Regions from separate parts of the Pseudovibrio sp. Ad46 genome, predicted to be linked through region 1. Evidence: predicted binding sites of a transcription regulator. Region 1 holds the regulator's gene; the other holds the start of a gene.

Region 1 (3,416 bases):
CAGACCTTCACCAAACCCAACGATTTCTTTGATCACCTCAAGTGCCTGCAGTGTACCAACCAGGCCTGTCAAAGCACCCAGAACGCCTGCCTCTGTGCAGGTCGGGATGGAGCCAGCCTCAGGGCGTTTGGGGAACAGGCAGCGATAAGTTGGGTTGATGTAATTGCCCTCATCATCGCGCTCAAATGGTTTCAGTAGCGTAACAGAGCCGTCAAACTGGCCCACAGCAGCCGTAACCAAAGGACGGCCAGCATAAAAGCACGCATCCGAAACGAGGTAACGGGTGGCAAAGTTATCAGAGCCATCAACCACGATATGGTAATCGTTGATCAACGCCATGGCATTTTGCCCACTAATGCGTGTCGGATGCGGAACAACGCGCACATTCGGGTTCAGCCGAGCAATCGCCTCCGCTGCACTGGCAACCTTAGGCTCGCCAAGCTTCTCCGTGTCATGGATGATCTGACGCTGAAGGTTAGACAGCGAAACAACGTCATCATCAACAATACCAATGGTGCCAACGCCAGCCGCCGCCAGGTATTGCAGAACCGGTGCGCCCAGTCCTCCAGCGCCGATTACCAGAACGCGCGCAGCTTTAAGTTTCTGTTGCCCAGGACCACCGACATCTCGCAGGACGATGTGGCGGGCATAACGTTCCAGTTCAGAAGCTGTAAGGGAAAGCAATTGGGACTCCAGTAGTTTAACCGAGCATACGGCTCACCAGTCGGGCTGTGTAATCCACCATGGGAATGACACGCGCATAATTGAGACGAGTCGGCCCGATAACACCAAGAACGCCCACAACGCGCTGTTCACTATCGCGGTATGGAGACACGATCAAGGAAGAACCGGAAAGCGAGAACAGCTTGTTTTCTGACCCGATAAAAATACGTACGCCTTCGCCGCCCTTTGCAAGATCAAGCAGGCGGATCAGTTCACTCTTGTTTTCCAAATCATCAAATAGCAGGCGAATACGCTCCAGATCTTCCTTCGCACCCACGTTTTCCAGCAGGTTGGAGCGTCCACGCACGATCAGTGTTCCGAGATCATTCTTGTCTCCACCCCAAACAGCAACACCCGCATCGACTACTTTGGATGTGAGCGTATCCAGCTCAGCCTGAAATTCGTTTCGCTGCCGAACAAGTTCAGATTGTGCATCGGCTAGCGTGCGGTTTCTGATGATGGAGTTGAGGTAGTTCGAGGCTTCAGTCAGCGCAGATGGAGGCAAGCCAGCAGGTAGATCGACAACACGGTTTTCAACGGAGCCATCTTCACTCACCAGCACGACAAGCGCTTTTAGCGGCTCAATCTGCACAAACTCGATATGGCGAAGGGTGGTGTCTGTCTTGTTGGAAAGAACAACCCCCGCCCCGCGGCTCAGGCCAGATAGCATCTGACTGGCTTCTGTCAGGACCTGCTCCGGTGTTTTCTCACCACCTTTAGCCTTCACCTGAACAGCAATTTGCTCACGCTCTTCTTTGGTCAGGTCGCCAACTTCCAAAAAACCGTCCACGAACAGACGAAGACCGGACTGCGTCGGCAAGCGTCCAGCACTGGTGTGCGGAGAGTAGAGCAGCCCATGGTGCTCTAGATCTGCCATTACGTTGCGAATAGAGGCCGGAGACAGAGGCTGCGAAAGCCCACGTGCAAGGTTGCGAGACCCCAACGGTTCGCCGGTATCAAGGTAGTTCTCAACAATGCGCCGGAAGACCTCACGGGAACGTTCATCAAGATCCTCAAGAGGGACAGAAGGAGGAACGCTCGTCACGGTATCGGTACTCCACATCAACAGCAGGTTTGGGCCAAAGCCTGTATTCAATCCCTAACACAGGACAATTGAACAGCCAAAACTCATTTTTAGCAGAAAATAGCCTCTCAAACCAAAACCAGCCTTTGCGCTAACGGCAATCCGCAGCTAAAAGATCCGCAATACCATTTGTGAATTTGTAGCTATTAAGCAACCCGAGGGAGCTTGCCTTGAACCGTCCATCCAAACGTACACCAGAAGAAATGCGTCCAGTCAGCCTGGAGCGCGGTGTTGCAAAACATGCCGAAGGCTCCTGCCTGATCAAATTCGGCGATACCCATGTTCTGTGTACCGCAAGTTTGGAAGAGCGTGTTCCGCCGTGGCTCCGTGGTCAGAACCGTGGCTGGGTAACTGCAGAATACGGCATGCTGCCACGCGCAACTCATGACCGTATGCGCCGTGAATCCTCCGCAGGTAAGCAGTCTGGCCGTACTCAGGAAATCCAGCGTCTCATCGGCCGCTCTCTGCGTGCTGTTGTTGATCTGGGTGCACTGGGCGAGCGTCAGATCTCCGTTGACTGTGATGTCATTCAGGCAGACGGCGGCACCCGTACAGCATCCATCACCGGCGCATGGGTCGCTCTGCACGACTGTCTGAAATGGATGGAAGCGCGCGACATGGTCAAAACCGATAAGGTTCTCAAAGACCACATCGCAGCGATCTCCTGCGGTATCTACGAAGGTACTCCGGTTGCTGATCTGGACTATATCGAAGATTCCTCTGCTGACACTGACGCAAACTTCGTCATGACTGGCAAAGGCGGCATCGTTGAAATTCAGGGTACTGCTGAAGGTGAGCCATTCTCCGAAGAAGAACTCGGCCAGCTCATGGGTCTTGCAAAACAGTCCATTTCCAAACTGGTTGAGCTGCAAAAGCTGACGGTGCTCTGATGCAGGCAGACACAACAGAAAACCGCCGCCTGGAACCTGGCAAGCTCGTGCTTGCCAGTCACAACAAGGGCAAGCTGCGCGAAATTCAGGACATGCTGGCAACGCATGGCTTTGAAGTTCTCTCTGCTGGTGATCTGGATCTGCCAGAGCCAGTGGAAGATGGCGACACGTTTGAAGCAAACGCTGCAATCAAAGCACTTGCTGCGGCAACAGCCACTGGCCTGCCTGCCCTTGCAGATGACAGCGGTTTTTGTGTAAACGGCCTCAACGGTGATCCGGGCATCTACTCCGCACGTTGGGCTGGGCCAGGTAAAGACTTCGGCGTGGCCATGCAGGCCGTGCAGGACAAGTTGACCGAAACGAACGCTACAGACCGGACCGCTTACTTCGTTGCTGTGCTGTGCATGGCATGGCCGGATGGGCACACTCAGTTCTACCGTGGTGAAATCCATGGCGACCTGGCATGGCCTCCGCGCGGTCTGGAAGGCTTCGGCTACGATCCAATGTTCGTTCCGGAGGGTTTTGATAGAACCTTCGGTGAGATGGACAAGCAAGAAAAACACAAAACAAAAGAAGACGAAGCGCTGTCTCATCGCGCCCGTGCCTTTGTTAAGTTTCAAAAAGAGTGCTTGCCGGCGTAATACGCGTTCCCGAAAAGTGGCTTCCAGTTTTCGGATAAGAACTCGTGCAAATGAGCTGGCAAACGCAAAGGAAAAAGA
Region 2 (3,416 bases), on a different contig from region 1:
TTGGTGATGTTCACCTTGTCTGCAGTGCCGAGCATGTCGATGGTGACATTTTCCAGCTTGATGCCCAGATCGTCAGAGATCACGGTACCACCAGTCAGGATAGCGATGTCTTCGAGCATTGCTTTACGACGGTCGCCGAAGCCAGGAGCCTTAACAGCAGCAATCTTCAGGCCACCACGCAGTTTGTTCACTACGAGAGTTGCCAGTGCTTCACCTTCAACATCTTCAGCGATGATGATGAGTGGGCGGGAAGACTGAACAGCGCTTTCAAGGATTGGAAGCATTGGCTGCAAGTTGGAAAGCTTTTTCTCGTGAAGGAGAATAAGTGGCTTTTCCAGGTCAGCAATCATCTTTTCAGCGTTGGTGACGAAGTATGGAGAAAGGTAACCGCGGTCGAACTGCATACCTTCAACAACTTCAAGCTCGGTCTCAAGAGACTTAGCTTCTTCAACGGTGATAACACCTTCGTTGCCAACGCGCTGCATTGCTTCAGCAATGTCTTCGCCGATCTGGGTGTCGCCGTTAGCAGAGATAGTGCCAACCTGTGCAACTTCGTCAGTAGAAGAGATAGACTTGGAACGTGCGGTCAGGTCTGCAACAGCAGCAGCAGTTGCCATGTCAACGCCGCGCTTCAGGTCCATTGGGTTCATGCCAGCAGCAACGAACTTTGCACCTTCTTTAACGATAGCCTGCGCCAGAACTGTCGCAGTTGTTGTACCGTCACCAGCAATGTCGTTGGTTTTGGAAGCAACTTCACGCACCATCTGTGCGCCCATGTTTTCGAACTTGTCTTCAAGTTCGATTTCCTTCGCAACAGAAACACCGTCTTTGGTGATGCGTGGTGCGCCGAATGCTTTATCCAGAACAACGTTACGACCTTTAGGGCCGAGGGTAACTTTTACAGCGTTTGCAAGGATGTCGACGCCTTTAAGCATCTTGTCGCGGGCATCGGAGCCGAATTTGACTTCTTTAGCAGCCATGGTTTTGTCTCACTTAAATTCTTGAATAACAGAAGGGATCGTGGGGTCTCAACAATGGCCTGGAATTAAGCCAGGATACCCATGATGTCGGATTCCTTCATGATCAGCAGGTCTTCACCGTCGATCTTAACTTCAGTACCGGACCATTTGCCGAACAGAACGCGGTCACCAGCTTTAACGTCGATAGCGATCAGCTCACCGTTGTCCTTACGTGCGCCAGCGCCAACAGCGATAACTTCGCCTTCCTGTGGCTTTTCTTTTGCAGTGTCAGGAATGATGATGCCACCAGCTGTTTTTTCTTCAGACTCAATGCGGCGAACGACAACACGGTCGTGTAGCGGACGAAACTTCATAATTGGCTCTTCCTCTCATACGCGAGCGCCCCTTTTAGGCAACGCCCGGACGCGAAGGTTAAAAACTTTGAGAGTGGGTGAAACCTTGCGGGCCCACAGTGATTAGCACTCCCAAAGGCAGAGTGCTAACAACCGTGAAATGATGTAGTTTCACCCTCTGGTATAGTCAAGGAGAGAGCGGCAAAAAAATATTCTGGAGCGCAAAAAATATAGGAATACTGCGAGAAATTGGGGGCAATCTGGGACAGTCTCAACTCACCCTAGACGAATGGACTGTCTGTGCTGCCTGCACGGGAATTTCCGGAATCAGCGCAAAAGAAAAGCCGGCTTTAAGATCAAAGCCAGCTTTTGAACTTTAACAGGAAGCTTTCAGGTCTTAGAGCGTGTTCCCGAAAAGTGGTTCCGGTTTTTGGATAAGAATACGCGCAAAATTAAAGAGTTAGAGCTTGGTGCGTGAATGCATATGAACGCAACATGCTCTAATTCTGAAGAGGCGCGTCCTTCATGGAAAACGGAAGCTCAAAGCTGCCGGACTTTTCCGAGTTCTCGTCGTTAAACTGCACCTTCAGCACATAGTCTCCAGCTTGCAGCCCTTTAAGGTTGAAGCTCAAAGATGTCTGATACTCGCGGATTTGGTTGAAGCTTGCGGAGTGCAAGGCGGTAAACCCGTCCTGCGAAGCAAGCACCTGACCAGTGGTGTTGCGCAGTTCAAAGTCAACGCTCAGATCAATCGCATATGTGCTGCCCATTTCTTTGTAAGAGAAGCCAACAGGCTCAGCATAAACGGTCAATGGATCACCGCTCTGGAACTCTGCCGTCTCTAGGGGTGTGTAAGCCCCATAACTCTCAGCTGGTAGTGCGATGAATTTTGCTGCCGTAAAAGCGAGTGGCTGCTGCTGCCAGGCAATGGTGTAGGCGTCCTGAGCAGCTTTAAAGCCAGCGCTCGGCGCACTCTTGTCTTCAGCAGATGCAGCGCTACCCAACAAAGCAACCGCAAAAATAGAACAGGCTGCAGCTTTTGCGTAAGCTGACATCCCTCTCACTGTAAATGGCATTGTTAGCCCCCTAGAGCCAGCAGAACACAATATCTGCGGCACTCACCTGATTCTTGGCGGTGGTATAGCTCTTAAATCTAAGGGAGACAATACTGCCCCATTTGTTGAGGCAGCTTAGATATGCGTCACGAAGACATTCCTCATGCGATGGTTAAGCAATTACCACGCAATTGATCAGGCACCGGCTCGTTCAGCCCAGGATTGCTTCTTCCGGTAGATGGTCGAGGGGCTGATTTCCAAGGCGGCAGCTGCAAGGGCAATGTTGCCGTCAAAAGTTTCAAGCGTGGTCTCGATAATCTGCTTTTCCTGAAACCACAGCGGTTCGATTGACCGCCCCATGGAAGGCATCGGTTCGCTTGTGCTGAAGGCAATCTCGGAAAGAACAGGAACAGCCTGGTCACGCAGTAAAGGAGAGAGCATGAGTTCAGTGACTTCATCACCGTCATTCATGACCACAAGCTGGCGAATGACATTCTCCAGTTCGCGCACGTTACCCGGCCAGCTGTGCTGCAACAAAAGAGCTTCTGCATAGGTCGAAAAACGCTGAAATCTGCGATTTTCTTCTGCTGCATACTTCTTCAGGAATGTTTGAGCGAGGGACGGTATGTCCTCGCGGCGCTCCCGAAGAGCGGGCAGGCGGATCGGCAGCACGTGGAGACGATAGAACAGGTCCTCACGGAAGCGACCTGCGGTGATCTCTGTTTTCGGGTCTCTGTTGGTTGCGCAGATAACGCGCAGATCCAGCGAGCGTGGTTTATGCTCTCCAACCCGTTGAATGGAGCCGGTCTGAAGGAAACGCAAAAGTTTGCTCTGCAAGCAGAGTTCCATTTCACCGATCTCATCAAGGAACAAAGTTCCCCCATCGGCAAGCTCTGCTGCACCAGCTCTGGCCTCATCTGCTCCGGTAAAGGCACCGCGTGCATGACCGAAGATCTCGGACTCCATCAAATTGGCCGGAATCGCTCCACAGTTGATTGCGACAAAAGGCCCGCCTTTGCGTGCCGATCTGGCATGCAGCGCCTGTGCAC

The links. Region 1 encodes HrcA, which represses chaperone genes, less so after heat shock. Its sites were predicted from a motif close to GTTAGCACTCNCNNNNNGNGAGTGCTAAC; they were not measured.
Region 2: the regulator HrcA is predicted to act here: its motif matches at 1,435-1,463, upstream of groES (co-chaperone GroES).

What each region holds. Positions count from the first base shown of each region.
Region 1 is NZ_LMCG01000005.1:39,823-43,238, forward strand. Features, by position in the region: gene PsAD46_RS01770 (molybdopterin-synthase adenylyltransferase MoeB) at 1-684, opposite strand, end outside; gene hrcA (heat-inducible transcriptional repressor HrcA) at 701-1,786, opposite strand; gene rph (ribonuclease PH) at 1,978-2,697, shown strand; gene rdgB (RdgB/HAM1 family non-canonical purine NTP pyrophosphatase) at 2,697-3,338, shown strand.
Region 2 is NZ_LMCG01000040.1:154,907-158,322, forward strand. Features, by position in the region: gene groL (chaperonin GroEL) at 1-980, opposite strand, end outside; gene groES (co-chaperone GroES) at 1,046-1,333, opposite strand; gene PsAD46_RS07700 (hypothetical protein) at 1,813-2,388, opposite strand; gene PsAD46_RS07705 (sigma-54 dependent transcriptional regulator) at 2,563-3,416, opposite strand, start outside.